One region of the Micromonospora sp. NPDC020750 genome, then DNA from elsewhere that is predicted to be linked to it. Evidence: predicted binding sites of a transcription regulator. Region 1 holds the regulator's gene; the other holds the start of a gene.
What was found. The regulator HspR, encoded in region 1, represses chaperone genes until heat shock. The targets are predictions, from matches to a motif close to TTGAGTNNNNNNNACTCAA.

Region 1 (11,219 bases):
CAGCTCCCGCACCGCCGCGTCGAGCTCCTTGTTTCCGCGTCCGAACATGCCCACCTCCATACCCCGATCGGGCGAAGAGGCCCCCTGTCAACGCCAGAACGTTGCACCGGGGGCCCCTTCCGACACCTGGGCGGCGGCGTCAGGCGGTGACGGTCAGGCCGTCCCTGCCGTCGGCCAGGTCGACCCTCACCGTGTCGCCGTCGCGGACCGTGCCGGAGAGCAGCGCCCTGGCGAGCTGGTCGCCGATGGCGGACTGCACCAGCCGGCGCAGCGGCCGGGCCCCGTAGATCGGGTCGTACCCGTGCTCGGCGAGCCAGCCGCGGGCCGCCTCGGTGATCTCCAGGCCGAGCCGGCGGTCGGCCAGCCGCCGACGCATCCGCTCAAGCTGGATGTCCACGATGGCCCGCAGGTCGTCCCCGTGCAGCGCGGCGAAGACCACGATGTCGTCGAGCCGGTTGAGGAATTCCGGCTTGAAGTGCGACCGGACCACCGCGAGGACGCCTTCCCGGCGCTGTTCCTCGGCCATCGTCAGGTCGCTGATCACCGACGACCCGAGGTTGGACGTGAGGATCAGGATCGCGTTGCGGAAGTCCACCGTGCGGCCCTGGCCGTCGGTGAGCCGACCGTCGTCGAGCACCTGGAGCAGCACGTCGAACACGTCGGGGTGGGCCTTCTCCACCTCGTCCAGCAGGATCACGGAGTACGGCCGGCGGCGCACCGCCTCGGTGAGCTGGCCGCCCGCCTCGTAGCCCACGTACCCGGGCGGGGCGCCGACGAGGCGGGCGACGGAGTGCTTCTCGCCGTACTCGCTCATGTCGATGCGGACCATGGCCCGCTCGTCGTCGAAGAGGAACTCCGCGAGCGCCTTGGCCAGCTCGGTCTTGCCGACGCCGGTCGGGCCGAGGAACAGGAAGCTGCCGGTCGGGCGGTCCGGGTCGGCGACGCCGGCCCGGGCCCGGCGGACCGCGTCGGAGACTGCGGCGACGCCCTCGGCCTGGCCGACGACCCGCGAGCCCAGCGACTCCTCCATCCGGAGCAGCTTGGCGGTCTCGCCCTCCAGCAGCCGGCCGGCGGGGATGCCGGTCCAGGAGGCGACCACGGCTGCGATGTCGTCCGCGCCGACCTCCTCCTTGAGCATCGCGCCCTCGGCCTGGAGCCGGGCCAGCTCCTCCTCGGCCTTCGCCAGGTCGGCCTTGAGCTCGGGAATCCGGCCGTAGCGCAGCTCGGCGGCCCGCTCCAGCTCGCCGTCGCGCTCGGCCCGCTCGGCCTCGCCGCCGAGCCGCTCCAGCTCCTCCTTGGCCGTGGAGAGCCGGGTGATGTGGTCCTTCTCCACATGCCAGCGCTCGGACAGCGCGGTGAGCTGCTCGCGCTTGTCGGCCAACTCCTTGCGCAGCCGCTCCAACCGCTCCGCAGAGGCGGCGTCCGGCTCCTTGGCCAGCGCCATCTCCTCGATCTCCAGCCGGCGCACCGCCCGCTCGATCTCGTCCACCTCGACCGGCCGGGAGTCGATCTCCATGCGCAACCGGGACGCGGACTCGTCAACGAGGTCGATGGCCTTGTCCGGCAGGAATCGCTCGGTGATGTACCGGTCGGACAGGGATGCGGCGGCGACCAGGGCGGCGTCCGTGATCCGTACCCCGTGGTGCACCTCGTAGCGCTCCTTGAGGCCGCGCAGGATGCCGATGGTGTCCTCGATGGTCGGCTCGCCGACCAGCACCGGCTGGAAGCGGCGCTCCAGGGCCGGGTCCTTCTCGATGTGTTCGCGGTACTCGTCGAGGGTGGTCGCGCCGACCATCCGCAGCTCGCCGCGCGCCAGCATCGGCTTGAGCATGTTGCCGGCGTCCATCGAGCCCTCGCCCTTGCCGGCACCGACGACGGTGTGCAGCTCGTCGAGGAAGGTGATGACCTGGCCGTTGGAGTTCTTGATCTCCTCCAGCACCGACTTCAGCCGCTCCTCGAACTGCCCCCGGTACTGCGCGCCGGCCACCATCGCGCCGAGGTCGAGCGAGACCAGCTTCTTGCCCCGCAGCGACTCGGGCACGTCGCCGGCCACGATCCGCTGGGCCAGCCCCTCGACGATCGCCGTCTTGCCGACGCCGGGCTCGCCGATCAGCACCGGGTTGTTCTTGGTACGCCGGGACAGCACCTGGATCACCCGGCGGATCTCGGAGTCCCGGCCGATCACCGGGTCGATCTTGCCGTCCCGCGCGCTGGCGGTCAGGTCGACGCCGTACTTGGTCAGTGCCTGGTAGGTCTGCTCCGGGTCGGCGGTGGTGACCCGCCGGTCCCCGCCCCGGACGGTCGGGAAGGCGGCGACCAGGTTCTCCTCGGTCGCGCCGGCGTTCTTCAGCGCGCTGGCGACCGCGCCGCCGACCCGGGCCAGGCCGGCGAGCAGGTGCTCGGTCGAGGTGTACTCGTCGCCCAGCGGCCGGGCGATCTGCTCGGCGGCGCCGATGGCGTTGACGAACTCGCGGGCCAGGGTGGGCTCGGCGAGGCTGGAGCCCCTGGCTGCCGGCAGGCCGTCGACCGCGCGCTGGGCGGCCCGGCGCAGCTCGGCGGGGTCGGCCCCGGCGGCGCGCAGCAGACCTGCGGCGGTCGACCCCTCGGTGTCCAGCAGCGACAGCAGCAGGTGCCAGGGCTCCACGGTGGCGTGGCCGCGCTGGTTCGCCAGCGCGACGGCACCGGTGATGGTTTCGCGGCTCTTGGTGGTGAGACGTTCCGTGTTCATGGGCTCCCCCGGATCGGCGTGTCCACTAGGAAGGACACACCCAGGGTTGAGCCTATTCCGCTCAACCCTGGGTGTGTGAGCTGGGTCACGTTCCGGCGCGCCTCCGGGGGCACCGGGCCGGACGGCCAACGGTCCGGATCGAGGAGCGGGCGCAGCCCCGATCAGCGGGGTACGCGGGCGGTGCAGGGCGTCTCGTGTTCGGCCCGCAGCACGCACCGCCGCCCACCATCGAGCCGGCGGTCGCAGAACACGCGGTGGCGTACCCCCTGGTCGTCCTCGGTCGAGACGGTGGTCTCGCCGGGATCGACGGGGGCGACGATGGCCAGCGAGCGGACGGCGGTCCGGGCCAGGATCTTGGCGCGGGCCAGGTCGGCCGCCGTCACCGGCAGATGGATGACGTACCGGCGGCTCACGGCCGCCGCCGGGCCAGGTCGCGCGCGGCGGGTGCCTGGCGGGACTGCCACTCCCGCAGCGCCGCCTTGATCCGGGCGACCTCCTCGCGGCTGCGCGCCAGCGCCGCGTAGGCGGCGGCCAGGTCGGCGGCGACCCGGTCGAGGAACTCGGCCACCTCCACCGGGTCCGCGCCGCTCCGGCGCGGCGTGAAGGTCCGGCTCCGCACCTGCCAGGGCCGCAGGGGAAGGCACGAGCGGTACGCGCCGGCCGGCGGCCGGTTGCGCGGACCGTGCCCGACGGGCCGGGCAGCACCGACGGGCCGGTGGGCTGCCGAGTACGGCCCGGCGTGCCGGCGGCTGAGCAGGGATCGCAGAAGTGCACGCACCACAGGCTGTCCTTTCCTCGACGACTCGGTGTGCGATGCCGGGAGGGGCGGTCGGTCGACATGGCCGACCGACCGCCCGGCCCTGCTCTCAACAGCCACCAAGCCGCAGGAGAGCAGGACCACGGGGAGGTCGGGACGGTCAACCGGGGAGTGCCGTCCCGCCTCGTCGAGCGCCCTCAGTGCCATCCGGGGGCGTTCAACAGCAACCTACAATCGGTACCGGTTGTAGGTCAACGACCAAACCCCCAATTGCTTGAGGTTGGAGGTGGTGCCGTGATCGAATGGGCATGCCATCCGGGGAGTGTGTATGCCCAAGCAGCAGTACCAGGTGCTCGCAGACGAGCTACGCAGCAAGATCGAATCAGGTGACTGGCCTCCCGGCGCGAAGCTGCCGAGTCGGTCGCAACTCTGCAAGGAGTACGGCGTGTCGGACACGGTGGTCGGGAAGGCCATGATGATCCTCCGAGCGACCGGGCTGACCGAGACACTCGAAGGGGTGGGCGTCTTCGTGGCGGAGAAGCAGTAGGTGCGGTTGGTAGCGCAGACGGGGCAGCTCCACAGGCGGTGAAACAGGGGCCCTCCCCGGCGCGGCACAACCGGTACGGGCAGCCGCCATCCGCACGAGCCGGCCGCTCAGGCGGGTTCCAGCACCACCCGCACCCAGTGGCGGCTGCCGACCGGCCCCGAGGCCAGCAGTACCTCGTCGGAGGTGCGGCCCAGCACCGTGCCGTCGTCCAGCAGGGTCAGGTGGTGCTCGGGGCCGACCGGCCAGTCGAGCCGGTCGTACCGGCCGTCGGCGACCACGCCCACGCCGTCCGGGCCGCTGACGGCGAACCGGCCGGTGGTCAGGGGCACCACCGAGAGCGCCCGCGCCGGATGCCCCTCGGCGGGCACGGGCAACCACCGGCCCAGGTATCGCCAGAAGGTGGGGAACCTCGTCCGGTCCGGTGGCCAGCCGATCAGCCGCGCCTCGCCGTCCGGCCCGGCCACCGGGCGCAGCATCCCGACCTCGCCGTCGGGGGCCGGCACCGCCGTCCGCTGCCAGCTCCGCCCACCGTCGGGGGAAACCGCGGCGTACGGCCTCCCGCCGTCGACGCCGGCCGCCACCAGCAGGCCACGGGTCTCGACGAGACCGTGCAGGCCGGGCACCGGCGGCTGGGCGGGCAGGTTTGTCATCCGCCGCCCCTGCCAGCGAACCGCCCGGCCGGTGGCCTCGTCGAGCTGGAACCGGCCCTGGGCGGCCTGCCAGGCGGCGGGGGCCCGCTCCCCGATGGCGTGCGCGAAGGTGACGCCGCCGTCGGTCGAGGTGTACCAGTCGCGGGGCTCGAAGTGGAGCGCCAACACGCCGGGGACGGCGTACAACTGCTGGCTGCCGGCGACCGGACGGGGATGTCGCCGCTGCTGCCAGGAACGCCCACCGTCCACCGTCGTGTAGAACAGCGCCGGGCAGTTCCGGTCCGGGGGCTCGCCTCCGCAGCTCGCGAAGAGGGCATATCCCTGCTCGGCGGTGACGAACTCGACGTACGGCGGATCGTACCGCCGGCCGACGGCGACCCGGACCTCGCGTACCTCGACGTCGGAGGTCGTGGGGGACGACGCCGGCGCGGTGGTCGCCGGACCGGGCGGAGGGACCGTCCGGTCCGGGGGTGGGCGACGGACCGGACCGATCGAACAGCCCGCCATCAGCGGTACGAGCAGCACAGCGACCGCCCATCGGAGGAGCCGACCATTCATCGACCCTCCCCTCAGCCGGTAGCCTTGCCCGCGTGCGAGTACGTGTCGAACAGACTGCCCTCCCTGGAATCGGAATGCGTCACGATCTGGTGACGGAATCCGGCCGCCGGCTCGGCGTGGTTTCCCACCGCAATGGCCGCCGTGACCTTGTCCTATATGACCCGGACGATCCCGACTCCTGCCAGGCCGACATACCTCTGACCGACGACGAGGCGGAGGCATTGGCAGACATCCTCGGCGCGTCGCTGATGCTCGGTCAACTCTCCGGACTCCGCGAGCAGGCCGCCGGGCTGCTCACCGAGCAGGTCGCCATCCCGGCCGGCTCGAAGTACGTCAACAGGCGGCTCGGCGACACCAAGGCGCGCACCCGGACCAGCGCCTCCATCGTTGCGGTGCTGCGCCACGGCGAGGTGATCGTCTCGCCGGACCCGACCTTCCGCTTCGAGGCCGGTGACGTGGTGGTCGTGGTCGGGACCCGCAAGGGGCTCGACGGCGTGACAGCCATCCTCGCCGACAACGATCCGGACGGCTGAGGCGCGGATGCACGAGACCACAACGCTGCTCATCGAGGTCGGTGCGCTGCTCTTCCTGCTTGGGCTGCTGGGGCGGCTCGGCCGGCGGATCGGCCTCTCACCCATTCCCCTCTACCTGCTCGCCGGGCTCCTCTTCGGGCACGGCGGTGTGCTGCCGCTGAACGCCAGCGAGGAGTTCTTCGCCGTCGGCGCGGAGATCGGCGTGATCCTGCTGCTGGTCATGCTCGGCCTGGAGTACTCGGCCGGCGAACTGGTCGGCAACCTGCGCTCGGCGGCGCCCGCCGGGCTGATCGACGGCGTGCTCAACGCGCTGCCCGGCGCGGCCTTCGCCTTCATGCTCGGCTGGGACTGGGTGGCCGCCATCGTGCTCGGCGGCATCACCTGGGTCTCCTCGTCCGGCGTGATCGCCAAGGTGCTGGCCGACCTGGGCCGGCTCGGTAACCGGGAGACGCCGGTGATCCTCTCGGTGCTGGTCATCGAGGACCTGGCGATGGCGCTCTACCTGCCGCTGCTCACCGCAGTGCTGGCCGGCAGCGGTCTGCTCGGCGGCGGCATCGCGCTCAGCGTCGCGGTCGGCACCGTCGTGCTGGTGCTCGTGGTGGCGATCCGGTACGGCCACCTGATCTCCACGGCCCTGTCGGCGAAGGACCCGGAGGCGCTGCTGCTCGGTGTGCTCGGGCTGACCCTGCTGGTCGCCGGCATCGCGGCCAAGCTTCAGGTGTCGGCGGCGGTCGGCGCGTTCCTCGTCGGCATCGCGCTGTCCGGGCCGGTGGCCCACCACGCCACCGAGATGCTCTCCCCGCTGCGGGACCTGTTCGCCGCCGTCTTCTTCGTCTTCTTCGGGCTGGTCACCGACCCGCGGGACATCCCGCCCGTGCTGCTACCGGCGCTCGCGCTGGCCGTGGTGACGATGGCCACCAAGACCCTGACCGGGTACCTGGCCGCCCGGCGGGTGGGGATCAAGGAGCCCGGACGGTGGCGGGCCGGACTGGCCCTGGTGCCACGCGGCGAGTTCTCCATCGTCATCGCAGGACTCGCCGTCGCCGCCGGCAGCGTCGAACCGAAGCTGGCCGCGCTGGCCACGGCGTACGTGCTGATCACCGTGGTGACCGGGCCGATGCTGGCCCGGCTGCCCGACTTCGCCTGGTTCAAGGTGTGGCTGCGGCAGCGGGCCCTCCGCCAGCGCACCGAGCCGCTGGTCAGCGCCGACTGATCCGCGACCCCGGCACGGGTACGGGCCGGGTCGGCCGTACGGCCGACCCGGCCCGTTCCATCGGTTGTCGAATTCGTGCCGCGGAGCCCTTCCGCTGGTCGGCGACCCCGGCTACCGTTCGCCCCAGCAGCCAGTCCGCGGCGGGCCGGTCCCCCCGCGTACGCAAGCGGAAGGTTGGCCGGTGAGCGTGCAGGAGTCGACGTTCCGCGGCTTCACGAATCCCGTCGACCCCTCTCCCTCGGAGCTGCGGGCGTGGGCCTACCAACCGGACTCCGTGCCGCTGACCTCGATGCCCCAGGACTGGGACCTGCTGGTCGCCGGGGACCACCTCGTGCAGACGCTCTTCGAGCTGGCGATGGACCCGGCCTGCCCGGCCCGCCGGTTCGCGCTGCACTGCCTCTACATCTACGCCGCCGACGGCATCCGGACGAACTTCCGCGCCCATCCCAAGCGGCGCTTCCGCAAGCTGGTCGAGCAGGCGGAACGGGCCGGCGACGAGCTGATGCACAACTGGGCGCACAACAGCCGGGTGCTGCTGGCCCGCCCGGACCTCTTCGCCTACCGGGACTGGTGCGAGGGCGGTCTGGTCCGGGAGAACCGCCGCATCGGCTGACCGGCCCGCATCCCGGGCACGCGAACGGGCCGGGTTCCCCCGTGGAACCCGGCCCGCACGTCGGCGCACCGGCCGTCAGGCGGCCGATCCACCGCGCCCTTCGCGCTGCTGGTCGCGCCGCACGTCGGCCCGCCCCTGGTCGACGCCGTGGTCGACCTGGTCGGCGAACCGGCCGTCCTTGATCCTGTCGGTGAACCGGCTCTCGGTAATCTTGTTGAACTGCTCCCGGGCGGACTTCGCGATCCGGTCGAGCCGCGCCTCCGCCTGCTGCGCCACCTTCTTGGCCGGTTCCGACATGGTCCCCCCTCGCCGGTGCGGTGGTTTCCAGCGGTGCTTATGGCCCGGATTGAACGTATAGGCCCTGATTCACAGGTTAACGGAACGGCCCGGTCCGCGCCGGGATACCGGGAAGCGGACCGGGCCGATGGAGCGGTCCGGAGCTGTGGAGCGGTGCGGCTGTGGCGGACAGTCAGCGGTCGCGGCGCGGGCGCCAGACCACCAGGGCGGTGGACGTGCGGGTGGTCGGCACCAGATCCCGACCGGGAAACCGGGCCAACGACTCCAGCTCGGCCACCCGGCGGTACGCGGCGTCGAGCTCCGCCTCCAGCCGGGCGATCCGCTGCTGCGCCTGCTCCACCAGATTCTCCAGGCCGATGATCCGCTTGACCCCGGCCAGGTTCACCCCCTCGTCCTGGCTGAGCCGCTGCACCTCGCGCAGCAGCACCACGTCCCGGACGCTGTAGCGGCGCCCGCCGCCGGCCGCCCGGCCGGCCTGCACCAGGCCGAGCCGGTCGTACTGGCGCAGCGTTTGCGGATGCATCCCCGCCATCCGCGCTGCCACCGAGATCATCAGGACCTTGGCCTCGTAGGCAGGGTCATCCGAGCCGGTGAACTCTCCCACCATCCCCGCTCACCTCCGTACGCACTCCAGCAGGCTTAACTGAACCGACGCACCCGGGCGTCGAGATGTTCCCGGGCGGCCGGCGGGGACTGCTCGGCGAACGCCTCCAGCGCCGCCCGTGCCTCGTCGGACACCCGTGCCGGTACCACCACGTCGAGCGTGACCAGCAGGTCGCCGGCCTGACCGTCCCTGCGCACCACGCCCTTGCCCCGGGCCCGCAGCACCCGGCCGCTTGGCGTGCCCGGCGGCACCCGCAGGGTCACCGTGCCGTCGAGCGTGGGGACCCGCAGGTCCGTGCCGAACACGGCCTCCGGGAAGGTGATCTGCACGGTCAGCGTCAGGTCGTCCCCGGTACGCCCGAACAGCTCGTCCGGTCGGACCTTCACGTGCACGAACAGGTCGCCGGCCGGGCCACCACGCTCGCCCGGCTCGCCGCGCCCGGCCAGCCGGATCCGCTGCCCGTCGGCCACCCCGGCGGGGAAGCGGACGTTCAGCGTGCGGGTCTTGGTGACCCCGCCGGTGCCGTGGCACTCCGGGCACTTCTCCTCAACGACCGTGCCCACGCCCTGGCAGTTGCGGCACGGCTCGGACAGGCTGAACGACCCCTGGTTCCGGGTGGTCACCCCGGCACCGTGGCAGACCTGGCAGGTCACCGGCTGGGTGCCGGGCTTCGCCCCGCTGCCGTGGCAGGTGTCGCAGATCCCGGGCGCGCGCAGGGTCAGCGGGAGGGTCACCCCGCGGACCGCGTCGTCGAAGTCGAGCGCCACCTCGGTCTCGATGTCCCGGCCCTTGGCGGGGCCACGAGGACGGGACGGGCCACCGGCTGCCCCGCCGCCCGAGAAGATCGAACTGAACAGGTCCTGGAAGCCGGCCCCGCCGAAGCGACGGTCACCGCCGCCGGCCGCGCCGCCGAACATGTCCGAGACGTCGAACGGCTGCCCACCGGGCCCGCCCGCTCCCCGGGCGTTACGCCGAAAGGCACCCGAGCCGAACAGCGAGCGCATCTCGTCGTACTCGCGGCGCTTGGCCTCGTCGCCGAGCACCGCGTACGCCTCGGAGGCTGCCTTGAACCGCTCCTCGGCCTGCGGGTCGCCGGGGTTGTGGTCCGGGTGCGACTCCCGGGCCAGCTTCCGGTACGACTTCTTGATCTCGTCCGGGGAGGCGGACTTCTGCACGCCCAGCGTGGCGTAGTAGTCCTTCTCGATCCAGTCCTTGGAACTCACCGGTCCACCCCCTTCCGCGGGACGTATCCCGGACGTCCCGCCCGCCCGGTACGGGCGGGCGGGACGGCGCGGGTCGGCACTACTCCGGGTCGGCGACCGCGACCATGGCCGGCCGCAGCAGCCGTTCGCCGAGCTGATAGCCCCGGCGCATGACCTGTACGCAGGTCGGTTCGGTCACGTCGGCGGAGGTTTGGTGGGCAACCGCCTCGTGTCGGGTCGGGTCGAACGGGTCGCCCTGCTCGCCGAACACGTTCAGGCCGAACCTGCCCAGCGCGGTGGTGAGCTGCTCGGCCACCGAACCGAACGGGCCCACCAGATCACCGTGCTCGCGGGCCCGGTCCAGGTCGTCCAGGATCGGCAGCAGCGCGGCGAGCACCGAGCCGGTCGCCTGCTCCTGGACCAGGCTGCGGTCCCGGTCCACCCGCTTGCGGTAGTTGGCGTACTCCGCCGTCACCCGCTGGAGGTCCCGGGTCCGCTCGTCGAGCTCGGCCCGCAGCCCCTCCACCTCCGCGCCGGGCGGCGCGCCGGTGGCCGGGGTGCCGCTCTCCACCGGCTGCGCCGGGGCGTCGACCACGGGCGGCCCGTCCACGGAGGCGGCCTCGACCTCGATCTCGTCGACCACGACCTCGGCGTCGGCGACCAGCCCCTCCGCCGGGACGTCCGCCCCGGCGTCGGTGGCGGCGGGCTCCTCCGACGTGTTGATTTTGCGGTTGTCACGGATGACGACCCGCGGCTGCTCGCCGGCGGACTGCCCGGCGGTCGCGGAGCCACCCGGCGCCGACCCGGTGGAGCCCGGGTCGGCGGCTCGTGGCTTCTCCGTCATGGGTTACCTCATCCCTCTGCCGTGAGTACGTGTCCGAGGCGGATCGTCACTTCTTGTCCTCGTCCACGATCTCCGCGTCGACCACGTCGTCGGCACCGCCGGCCTGCGCGCCGCCGGTCGCCCCGGCACCCGCGCCCGCCGCGCCCGCCGCACCCGGCTGCTGGCCCGGCTCGGCCTGATCGGCCTGCTGAGACGCGTACAGCAGCGAGCCGGCCTGCTGGGAGACCTGCGCGAGCCGCTCGTGGGCCGCCTTGATCTTCTCGATGTCCTGGCCGCCGAGCGCGCCGCGCAGCTCGCCGAGGGCCTCCGTGAGCTGCTCCCGGTTCTCGCCCGGCAGCTTGTCACCGCTCTCGGCGAGGAACTTCTCGGTCTGCCACTGGAGCGCCTCGGCGAGGTTGCGGGTCTCCGCCTCCTCGCGACGACGCTTGTCGTCGTCGGCGTGCTCCTCGGCGTCCCGGCGCATCCGCTCGATGTCGTCCTTCGGCAGCGAGGAACCGCCGGTGATCATCATCTTCTGTTCCTTGCCGGTGCCCAGGTCCTTCGCGTGCACGTTCACGATGCCGTTGGCGTCGATGTCGAACGTGACCTCGACCTGCGGCACGCCGCGCGGCGCGGGCGGGAGGCCGGTCAGCTCGAAGGTGCCGAGCTTCTTGTTGTAGGCCGCGATCTCCCG
Region 2 (11,219 bases), on a different contig from region 1:
TCTTACTCCAGCGGGAATGGACAGGATCCTGCTCCACCGAGCCTGCGGGCGTGGATGACGGTGCGGAAAGAACATCATCGACCATCGACATGCGCCGGCACGTCGTAGTGACCCTCACCGGCGACCTCCCAGAATTGATCGGTCCGACGGGGCCACGTGGCGGCTACCGGATCGGGGCAGGAGAGCAATTCGATGCGAAGGCCCACACGGGGGCGTCATCCGGTATCGCGCGGAGCAGGCGGCTGCTGGACGTTGTCGGCACGCTCGCGGTCTTCGGCAAAATCGGTAACAAGGGCGGTCAGCGCGGCGGGGACAACGGCGGCGGCCGGAACGGAGGCGGGGACGGCCTGCCGCAGCCCGGCACGCCCGGTGCGCGGTCCGGGCCGGTGGCGGCCCGTACCTCGCATCCCGATGATGGAGCGGGTCAACCGGGCACCCGCCTTCGACGTCGTGTGGATCCGACCTCGTGTGGATCCAGGTCAACTTGACTCGCGCGGCGGCGCCGCGACCGTCGGCAGATCCGGGGTCGCCCGGGGGCCGATCACCCCTGGGCGACCCCGTCGCGCGGTTCGAGCACCGGCGGCCTGCGAGGCTGGACCGGTGGACGTGGGACGCGGGGCGGCGCGCAGGTGGCCGTCATCTCGGCGGACCGGCACGGCAGGAAGAGCGGACGCCGGTCGGCGCGTGGGTGGGCCGTCACCTCGGGAGGGTGTGTCGGGTGCACCGGACGCCGGTGCCGTGCCGGCCCGGCCCCGTCCGCGCGCCGTTCACCGACGTGTCGACGGGCGCCCCGGAGAACCGGGTGTGCCGGGCCCGGCCCGCCCGCTGCTCCGTCGAGTGCGCCGACCGGCCAAGTAGCTGACCGACCGGGTCGTGGGACGGCCCGCACCGGCACCGGCCTGTGTCGGCCGGCGCCGTGGGAACTGCGACCGGAAAGGGGCCAGCGGGTGCCGGCCTCCACGGCGCGACCCGGGAACCCCCGGATCGCGGCACCGCCGCCGGATCAGCGGTTTTTGTAGGCCTCGACGACCGACACCGGGATGCGCCCGCGGTCGGAAATCTCGTGGCCGTTGTTGGCGGCCCATTCCCGGATGGCCCGGTTCTGCTCGCGGTCCATTCCGGAGACGGGGGCCCTTCCCGGGCGGCGGGCGGTCCGGCCGGTCTCGACCGGGCCGCGACCGATGCGCCGGCCGGCGTTGATGTAGGGATCGAGTGCTTTGCGCAGGGTGCCGGCGTTCTCGTCGGAGACATCGATGGTGTACGCCACGCCGTCCAGGCTGAACTCGACGGTCCGATCCGCCTTCCCGCCGTCGAGGTCATCAGTCAGAACGGTGATTACTTTCCGAGCCATCGCCAATTACTCCTTGTGTGGGGCGGGGTGTTCTAAGAGTTTGACGTATCAACTGGCAATTCCGCAAGAATATGCCCGGTTCTGCATTCGGCGAGTCGAGTTACGCGGGATGGAATCCCGCTCGGCCGGTGGAATTTGCCGGTGCCGCTCAAGCGGTTGAGCAGGCCAGAGGCGCTGCGGGGTGGCCGCCCGATTCGCCTGCGACACCCCTGGCAGGCGCGGCGGTGTTGTCGCCATCCGCCACGCCTTCCCTTCGGCGGCGGACGGTTTCCCGAAGATCGCGCCGGCCCCGGCCCCCGCCGCGATCAGGCGCGGGGATTGCCGTCGCTCCTCGTCGGACGCCTCCGGTCGGCGAGGGAGATCCGCGCCCGGGCCCTGCGCCGGGCCGCCTTCGAGCGACCGGTGGAGTGGCTTGAATCACGCTTCGGAACAAGGGGGAGGCTCTGTTACTTGAGTGAGTCAGGCTCAACTCAACGCGATAGCAGGTGTTCGATGGCAACTCTTCCGGTACTTCCACTGACCGACGCCGTCCTGCTGCCCGGCATGGTCATTCCGGTGACCCTCGACCCGACCACCCAGGCCGCCGTCGACGCGGCCCGCGCCACCGGCGACGAGCAACTCCTCGCCGTGCCCCGTATCGACGGCGAGTACGGCCCCGTCGGCACGGTCGCCACCATCGAGAAGGTTGGCCGCCTGCCCAGCGGCGAGCCGGCCGCCGTGGTCCGGGGGTTGTCCCGGGCGCGGATCGGCTCCGGCGTCCCCGGCCCCGGCGCCGCCCTCTGGGTCGAGGCCACCGAACTGCCCGAACCCGTCCCCACCGGCCGGGCCCGGGACCTCGCCCGCGAGTACCGCGCCCTGATGACGTCCGTGCTCCAGCAGCGCGGCGCGTGGCAGGTCATCGACGCCATGGAGCGGATGACCGACCTCTCCGAGCTGGCCGACGCGGCCGGCTACGCGCCCTGGCTCACGCTGGCGCAGAAGACCGAACTGCTCGCCGCTCCGGACGTCACCGCCCGGCTGGATCTTCTCGTCGGCTGGGTGAAGGACCACCTGGCCGAGCAGGAGGTCACCGAACAGATCAACAGCGACGTCCGCGAGGGGTTGGAGAAGTCCCAGCGCGAGTTCCTGCTCCGCCAGCAGCTCGCCGCCATCCGCAAGGAGCTCGGCGAGGACGAGCCGGACGGCTCCGCCGACTACCGGGCCCGGGTCGAGTCCGCCGAGCTGCCCGCGAAGGTCCGTGAGGCGGCGCTGCGCGAGGTCGGCAAGCTGGAGCGGGCCAGCGACGCCTCCCCGGAGGCGGGTTGGATCCGCACCTGGCTGGACACGGTGCTGGAGATGCCGTGGACCACGCGTACCGAGGACAACACCGACCTGGCCGCGGCCCGGGCCGTGCTCGACGCCGATCACGCCGGCCTGGCCGACGTGAAGGACCGCATCCTGGAGTACCTCGCGGTGCGCAACCGCCGGGCCGAGCGCAACCTCGGCGTGGTCGGCGGGCGTGGCTCCGGCGCGGTGCTCGCCCTCGCCGGCCCTCCGGGCGTCGGCAAGACCAGCCTCGGCGAGTCCGTCGCCCGGGCGCTCGGCCGCAGCTTCGTCCGGGTCTCCCTCGGCGGCGTCCGCGACGAGGCGGAGATCCGGGGCCACCGCCGCACGTACGTCGGCGCGTTGCCCGGCCGGATCGTCCGTGCGCTGCGCGAGGCCGGCTCGATGAACCCGGTCGTGCTCCTCGACGAGGTCGACAAGCTCGCGGTCGGCTACGCCGGCGACCCAGCCGCCGCCCTGCTGGAGGTGCTCGACCCGGCGCAGAACCACACCTTCCGCGACCACTACCTGGAGGTCGACCTCGACCTGTCCGACGTGCTGTTCCTGGCCACCGCCAACGTGGTGGAGACCATCCCGGGCCCGCTGCTGGACAGGATGGAGCTGGTCACCCTGGACGGCTACACCGAGGACGAGAAGGTCGCCATCGCCCGCGACCACCTGCTGCCCCGGCAGCGGGAGCGGGCCGGCCTGACCGCCGAGGAGGTCACCGTCGCCGACGACGCGCTCGCCCGGATCGCGGGGGAGCACACCCGGGAGGCCGGCGTCCGGCAGTTGGAACGGGCGCTGGCGAAGATCCTGCGCAAGGTCGCGGTCGCCCTGGCGACCGACCCGACGCCCGTCCGGGTGGACACCGACAATCTGGCCCGCTACCTCGGCCGGCCCAGGTTCACCCCCGAGTCGGCGGAGCGGACGGCGGTGCCCGGCGTGTCCACCGGCCTCGCGGTCACCGGCGCGGGCGGGGACGTGCTCTTCATCGAGGCCACCAGCATGGAGGGTGAGCCGGGGCTGACCCTCACCGGCCAGCTCGGCGACGTGATGAAGGAGTCCGCGCACATCGCGCTGTCGTACCTGCGCTCCAACGGGCGCCGGCTCGGCATCGACCCGAACGCCCTCGCCGGGCGGCGGATCCACCTGCACGTTCCGGCGGGCGCGGTGCCCAAGGACGGGCCGAGCGCCGGAATCACGATGGTGACGGCGCTGGCCTCGCTGGTGACCGGCCGGCCGGTGCGGCCCGAGTTCGGGATGACCGGCGAGGTGACGCTCTCCGGCCGGGTGCTGCCCATCGGCGGGGTGAAGCAGAAGCTGCTCGCCGCGCACCGGGCCGGCCTGACCGAGGTGATCATCCCGGCCCGCAACGAGCCGGACCTGGACGACCTGCCCACCGAGGTACGGGAGGCGCTGACCGTGCACACCCTCGCCGACGTCGTCGACGTGCTCGCCCTGGCGCTGCGCCCGGCCGACGCCGGCACCCTCACCGGTCCCACCCTGACGGCCGCCTGAGGGCGGACAGAGGTCCCCTGTCATCGCTTCACGCGGGCGGGGGACCTCTGTCAACGCGCGCCCGGCCAAGGCCCCCACTGATCGTGGGCAGCAGGGTCTTGCCGGTGGCCGGTGGCCGGTGGCCGGTGGCCGGTGAGGTGGCGTCGGCTCCGGCGCTGCCTCAACCTCGTCCCGCGCTGCCGGGGGCCTCATTTCCGGCAGCACCGGGGGCCAGGTCCGGGGCAGGCCGTCACGACCCGTCGGACGCGTTCCCGCGTCGCGTCGCGGGCGCCGGGCAGCCGCCGGTCGGGCTGAGCCGGGCCAGCAGCGCGGCGGTGATCGCGCCGAGCTGCGCCACCTGCGTCGGGGTGAGCGCGTCGAAGACCAGCGAGCGGACGCGGGCCACGTGCGCGGGCGCGCTCGCCGCCAGGTGGGCGTAGCCGGCGTCGGTGAGCACCGCGACGGAGCCCCGGCCGTCGTCGTCGGCCCGCTCGCGGCGTACCCAACCCTGGCGCTCCAGCCGGCCGACGAGGTGGGACAGCCGGGACTGCGAGCCGTTGACCAGGGCTGCCAGCTCACTCATCCGGCGGGACCGGCCAGGGGTCTCCGACAGCAGCGCCAGCACCCCGTAGCCGAAGTGGGTCAGGTCCGCGTCGCGCTGCAGCTGCCCGTCGAGTTCGGCCGGCAGCAGGGTGAGCACGGCGAGCATCCGCTGCCAGACCTCCTGCTCGCCGTCGCTCAGCCAGCGGGTGGGTTCCATCGCTCCAGCGTACCGATACTTGACGCTTCAAGTACCCGACCGTACGGTGATGCTTGAAACGTCAAGTAAATTGTCCGCCCGGCTGGGCGGCAGCCCTTCGGAGGCACCCTCGTGAACGTCGTCCTGTGGATCCTGCAGATCCTGCTCGCGCTGGTCTTCGCCGTGGGCGGGCTGACCAAGGTGGCCCGACCCAAGGCGAAGCTGCGTGAGCAGATGGGCTGGGTGGAGGGCGTGCCCGAGCCCGCCGTGAAGGCGCTCGGCGCACTCGAGGTGCTCGCCGCCGTCGGCCTGATCCTGCCGGCCGTCACCGGCATCGCCACCGTGCTGACCCCGCTGGCCGCCGTGGGCGCGGCGATCGTGATGGCCGGCGCCGTCGTCGTGCATGCCCGGGCCAAGGAGTACCCGGGCGCGGCGTTCACCGCCGTGCTGCTGGTCGCGGCGCTCGTCGTCGCCTGGGGCAGGTTCGGCTCGTACGCGTTCTGACCTGACCCGGCCGACCCGCGCCGCCGCGGATCAACTCGGCGTCGGTGACCTGGCGGTGCCCCGGAACGAGGGGGCCGCGATTGTCACCGACGCCGAATCGATCAAGAGGTCAGGCGCGGTCGCGGTCGCGGCGTACCGTCGTCTTGCGGCCCTTGATGGTGCTGCCGCGCAGCGCGGCGATCACCTCGTCGACCGCCCCGTTCGGGACCTCCACCAGCGAGAACCGGTCGGCGATCTCGATCGAGCCGATGTCCCGGCCGCTCACCCGCGTCTCTCCGGTGATCGCCCCCACCAGGTCCTGCGGGCGCACCCCGGCGCGTCGGCCCAGCCCGATGAACACCTGCGTGGCGTCCCCCGACCGGGGGCGGGCCGGACGGCGGTCGCCGCCACCCCGGCCCTCGTACCCCGGCCGGGTCTCCCGCTGCGGACGGACCGCGACCTGGGGGATCTCCTCCTCGTCGTCGTCCGAGCCCGGCGAGGCGGCCTCGTGGGCCAGCTTCACCGCGGCGAGGGCGACCTCCATCAGGTCGAACTCGTCCGACAGCGACTCCACGATCACCCGGAACGGATCCAGGTCGTCCTCCAGCAGCGACTCCCGCAGTGCCGCCTGGGTCAGCTCCAGCCGCCGGGTGCGTAGGTCGGCCGCCGTGGGGATCTTGTCGATCGCGATCCGCTGCCCGGTCACCCGCTCGATGGTCTTGAGCATCCGGTGCTCGCGCGGCTCGGCGAGGGTGATCGCCACGCCCTCGCGGCCGGCCCGGCCCACCCGGCCGATCCGGTGCACGTACGACTCCGGGGCCGACGGCACGTCGTAGTTGACCACGTGGGTGAGCTGCTCGACGTCCAGGCCCCGGGCCGCCACGTCGGTGGCCACCAGCAGGTCGGCGGTGCCGGCGCGCAGCCGTCCCATCACCCGGTCCCGCTGCTCCTGGCTCATCCCGCCGTGCAGCGCCTCGGCCCGGTAGCCCCGGCCGTTCATCGTCTCGGTGAGCCGGTCCACCTCCTCGCGGCTGCGGCAGAACACGATCGCCGCGGTCGGCGACTCCACGTCCAGCACCCGGCCCAGGGCCGCCGGCTTGTGTGCCCGCGCCACGATGTACGCGCTCTGCCGCACCAGGGGCGCCTCGCCGGCCACCTGCTGCTCCCGGCCGATCTGGATGCGTACCGGTGCGGTCAGGTGCTGGCGGGCCATCCCGTCGATGCGCGACGGCATGGTCGCCGAGAACAGCACCGTCTGCCGCTGCGCCGGGGCGTGCTCCAGGATCGCCTCGATGTCCTCGGCGAAGCCCATGTCGAGCATCTCGTCGGCCTCGTCGAGCACCACCGTGGCCAGCTCGCCCAGCCGCAGGGTGCCCCGGGCGATGTGGTCCAGCGCCCGCCCCGGGGTGGCCACCACCACGTCCACGCCCAGGTCCAGGGCGCGTAGCTGCCGGCCGATCGGCTGCCCGCCGTAGATCGGCAGCACCCGGGTGCCCAGGTCCTTGCCGTACCGGTGGAACGCCTCGGAGACCTGCACCGCCAGCTCCCGGGTGGGCACCAGCACCAGCGCCACCGGGTCGCCGCCGGGGCGCCGGTCAGGCAGTTGGTGCAGCAGCGGCAGGGCGAACGCGGCGGTCTTGCCCGTGCCGGTGGCCGCCTGGCCCAGCAGATCCCGACCGGCCAACAGGGGAGGGATGGCCTCCCGCTGGATCGGGGTCGGCTCCTCGTAGCCGAGGGCGGAGAGGGCGCCGAGCAGTTCGGCGCGCAACCCGAGGTCGGTGAAGGCGGTCGCCTCGTCGGTGCTGCCGGGGGCGGCGGGGTCGATCGGTGTCGGTGCGGAACTCATGCCATAAGCCTTTCATCACCCCTCGAGGCGCGCTCGGGCGACCGGCACAACCGGCTTACCCGGCCTGTGTCGCGGGCGACGGCCGGTGGTGTGCCGCGACCGGCCCGCTGGCACCGGCCCGCCTCCTACCGTCGAGATGGTAACTGAATCGGTTAACAATCATGGGTTCTCAGCCGCGGGCGAAGTGGGCAGCACCGTCGACGATGCGGCTCACTTGGGCGTGCGCCACGGCCGCGCCGAAGGCGGCGAGGCGCGCCCACGGTTTACAGCCTTGTAACTTAATCGGTTCAGTGCTTTGATGGGTTCATCAGGCAACCACAGTGATCGATGTAATGGTTCGGGCCGGGCCTCGGTCGTAGCCCCGGCCCAGGGGATTCCCTCCCTGTGGTCATCGCCCGAAGCGGCCCGGGCTGGCCGCGACAAAGTTCAGCGTCCCCCCACGAATGGTTAGGAGTTCAGCATGCCCAGGAAGAAATTCCCAGGACTGTCCGTAGGCCTGCTCCTCGGCGTTCTGCTGGCCGCGATCGGCGTGTTCGTCGTGGGCCCCGGCGCGCAGGCGGCGGCGTCGCCGTTCGTCCAGCGGTGCGGTATCCGTTTCTGTCTGGACGGCAAGGCGTTCTACTTCGCCGGGACGAACACGTACGACCTGTTCACCTATGGCAGCGGATCGGGTGACACCGAGACCCAGTACATGGACAAGGCCCGCATCGACGGCCAGTTCGCCCGGCTGAGCGCGGATCGGGTCACGGTGGTGCGGACCTGGCTGTTCAGCATGGAGAGCTGGCACGGGTTCGAGACGGCCGAGGGCGTCTACAACGAGCAGCAGTTCGCGCTCTTCGACTACGTCATCCAGTCGGCGAAGGCACACAACATCCGGCTCGTTCCGGTCTTCGAGAACTACTGGGAGGCATACGGCGGCATCGACCGTCGCCTCCAGTGGGAGGGCCTGTCCGGCGGTCACCCCGGACGCGGTCAGTTCTTCAACAAGTCCAAGTGCCCCGGCTGCTTCACCTCGTACAAGAACTACGTCAGCCACGTCCTGAACCGCGTCAACCACTACAGCGGCGTCAGGTACAAGGACGAGCCGACGGTCCTGGCCTGGGAGTTGATGAACGAGCCCCGCTACCAGGACCAGACCCCGAACGAGAACACCACGGGCACCACCCTGCGGGCCTGGGTCGACGAGATGGGCGCCTTCGTCAAGGGCATCGACCCCCACCACCTGCTCGGCACCGGCCTGGAGGCGCACGAGACGCGGTACGGGTTCGGTGGCGACGAGGGCAACCCGTTCGTGTACACCCACCAGTCTCCGTACATCGACTTCACCTCCGCCCATCCCTACCCGACGGAGTCGTGGGCCGACCTGGACCTCGCCGAGACCAAGGCGCTGGTCCGGCAGTGGATCTCAGACTCACACAACCTGCTCGGCAAGCCCTTCTTCATGGGCGAGTTCAATACGCACAACGTCGACCGGACCGCATGGTGGCGGGAGCTCTTCGCCGACTTCGAGGCCGCCGGCGGCGACGGCAGCGCGTTCTGGTGGTACGCCGATCGCGAGATCGACGGCAAGTTCGGCGTCACCCAGGGCGATCCGGAGCTGGCCGTGTTCCGAGCCCACTCCGAGCGGATGATCGCCAAGAGCGGTGGCACGGTCCCCACGGTCGGACCGACCGTGTCACCGACCAGCCCGAGCCCGACGGCTTCTCCGACGGTGTCCCCGACGACGCAGCCAACCTCGCCACCCAGCGTGTGCACGGTGCGGTATGTGTTGTCCGACTGGGGCAACACCTTCAACGCCGACGTCACCATCCGCAACGGTGCCGGCAGCGCGGTCAACGGTTGGGCGTTGACCTTCTCGTTCCCCGGTGCCCAGGCCATCAACAACACCTGGAACGGGGAGGCCGCCCAGTCCGGGAAGCAGGTCACCGTCCGAAACGCGTCATGGAACCCCACGATCGCCGCCGGTGGCAGCGTCAACTTCGGCTTCTCCGCCACCTCGACTCCCGGAACCAACGGTGTCCCGACGGCCTTCAGCCTCAACGGCGTCGCCTGCGCCAAGGGCTGACACGTCCCCCGTGCGGGCGGCCTGACGGGCGGCCCGCACCAGCCACGGGTGTCCCCGGCCGAACCGGTCGGGGACACCCGACGTTCCCGCCGCCGGTCGCGGCAGCCCGGCCCGACCCGCGGCCGGCCGGGCCCGCCTCCGCGCCCCGGGCCGATTCGTGCGCGGGCCCCGTTACGCGAAGCCCTCCCGCCGGAGCACCCTCCTGTTGGACGGGCTCGGTTCGATCGACGACGACCGGGACACCGCGGGTTTCTTGGGCGCGGTCCGGCTCCGCGGTCGGCGGAGGGGGCTGCGCGAACGGCCGGGTTCGGCGAAACTGGGACAAGGGCCTCTTCCTCCGGGAATCGAGGCCCGGGCGGACGGCCGGGGTGCCGCACCCACCCCGGCCGTCCGGCTCCACCTCGGTCAGCGGTTGAGTCGCAGGTAGCAAACTCGGCGGTCACCGACGGCTCGGCGTCGCCGTGCGCCACCAGCCCGATCCGGGGCAGCGGCGTCGCCCAGGGCTGCGCCGCTGCTGCCAGCGGTCCGGGCGGTCCTCACCGTTGGACGGTGGTCCCCGCCGTTAGGGGGATATAGGAAGATTGTTCGCTCTCGCCCCCACTTCTGGCCATTACGGTGTGTATCAGGTCAACCCACACCGTGTCGTGCCGGAAGAGAGGACCCGACCATGCGAGTGCCCAGTCGACGCACCGGCCCCCAGCTCGGCCTGCCCGTCGCGTCCGCCATGCCGGCCCGTCGGGCGGCCCGGGGGGTGGCCCGCCGACCGGCCTCGCCCGCCGCCCCGGACCTCGCCGCCTACCGGGCGGCCGTGGCGGAGCTGCTGATCGAGGTCGGTGCCCTGGCCGAACCCGAGTCGACGGGGGCCCGACAGGTGCTGCTCGACGAGCGCCTGCGTGAGCCGGCGATCGCCGCGGTGCTCCACGCCACCCCGCAGGGCCTCATCGGGGCCCGGGAGACGCTGCTGCTGGAGATGGCCCGCTACCGGCCCAACCCGCGCAGCTCCGCCGCCGACCTCACCGCCCTGATCCGGATCTACCTGCTCTCCCGCATCGACGTGCTGTGGTGGCGCGACGCGCCCACCTTCATGACCGACGCGCAGGTGAACGCCAGCGCAGACCTGGTGGACCTGGAGTGGCTGCGCCGCCGCGACCTGCTCCGCTTCCGGTACCAGCAGCAGCCGGGCACCCTCGTCGGCCGTGGCGTGCGGGCGGTGCGCCGCCGGTTGCTGCCGGAGGCCCGGCCGCACACCGCCGGGCTGAAGTTCCGCCGGGCCCGGCGCGAGGTGATCGGCCTGCTCAACGACATCGGCCGCGAGTTCGACCGGATCACCCCGCCCGGCACCCCGCCGCTGTGGGTGACCAGCCTGGTCCGCAGCGCCGAGCATCAGCACCAGCTACGCCGCCTCGGCTACGCCGCGATGGTGCCCAGCGGGCACTGTCTCGGCTACGCCGTCGACGTGGAGCTGGCCTGGTTCGAGCGATTCGGCGCCCGGGACGCCCTGGCCGGGCTGCTGCTCGCCCGGCAGCGGGCCGGGGAGGTCAACGTGGTCGACGAGGGACAGGCGTGGCACCTGTGCCTCGCGCCCGCCGCCGGGCTGCGGTTCCGCCGGTCGTACGAGGCCGAGATGGGGGTCTGAGCCGTGTGTGGCATCGCGTTGAGCATCGGCCCGGAGGCCGACCCGGCCACCTTCCGCCGGATGCTGGCAGTTCTCGCCCCGCGCGGCGAGGTGACCGAGACCCGCCGGGAGGCCGGGCTGCTCGCCGGCACCCGCCGGCTGCGGATCGTCGACCGGGACCGGGCCGTGCAGCCCTGGGTCTCCGCCGACGGGCGGTTCCTGCTCTGCCACAACGGCGAGATCTTCAACCACCACGAGCTGCGCGCGGAGCTGACGCGACTCGGCCACCCGTTCCGCAGTGAGAGCGACACCGAGGTG

Region 2: lon (endopeptidase La) is a predicted target of HspR. The motif match lies at 1,802-1,820, and genes of this name have one in related genera.

What each region holds. Positions count from the first base shown of each region.
Region 1 covers NZ_JBIRTH010000007.1:308,271-319,489, forward strand. The annotation lists gene ACH4T9_RS22870 (hypothetical protein) at 1-48, opposite strand, end outside; gene clpB (ATP-dependent chaperone ClpB) at 140-2,728, opposite strand; gene ACH4T9_RS22880 (hypothetical protein) at 2,890-3,141, opposite strand; gene ACH4T9_RS22885 (DivIVA domain-containing protein) at 3,138-3,506, opposite strand; gene ACH4T9_RS22890 (winged helix-turn-helix domain-containing protein) at 3,814-4,032, shown strand; gene ACH4T9_RS22895 (hypothetical protein) at 4,140-5,240, opposite strand; gene ACH4T9_RS22900 (cation:proton antiporter regulatory subunit) at 5,273-5,773, shown strand; gene ACH4T9_RS22905 (cation:proton antiporter) at 5,781-6,986, shown strand; gene ACH4T9_RS22910 (hypothetical protein) at 7,168-7,599, shown strand; gene ACH4T9_RS22915 (hypothetical protein) at 7,675-7,896, opposite strand; gene ACH4T9_RS22920 (heat shock protein transcriptional repressor HspR) at 8,069-8,503, opposite strand; gene dnaJ (molecular chaperone DnaJ) at 8,536-9,723, opposite strand; gene grpE (nucleotide exchange factor GrpE) at 9,803-10,546, opposite strand; gene dnaK (molecular chaperone DnaK) at 10,593-11,219, opposite strand, start outside.
Region 2 covers NZ_JBIRTH010000004.1:426,648-437,866, forward strand. The annotation lists gene ACH4T9_RS15800 (hypothetical protein) at 216-428, opposite strand; gene ACH4T9_RS15805 (Lsr2 family protein) at 1,004-1,351, opposite strand; gene lon (endopeptidase La) at 1,844-4,174, shown strand; gene ACH4T9_RS15815 (MarR family winged helix-turn-helix transcriptional regulator) at 4,404-4,913, opposite strand; gene ACH4T9_RS15820 (DoxX family protein) at 5,025-5,396, shown strand; gene ACH4T9_RS15825 (DEAD/DEAH box helicase) at 5,506-7,221, opposite strand; gene ACH4T9_RS15830 (cellulose binding domain-containing protein) at 7,682-9,286, shown strand; gene ACH4T9_RS15835 (DUF5715 family protein) at 9,954-10,922, shown strand; gene ACH4T9_RS15840 (asparagine synthetase B family protein) at 10,926-11,219, shown strand, end outside.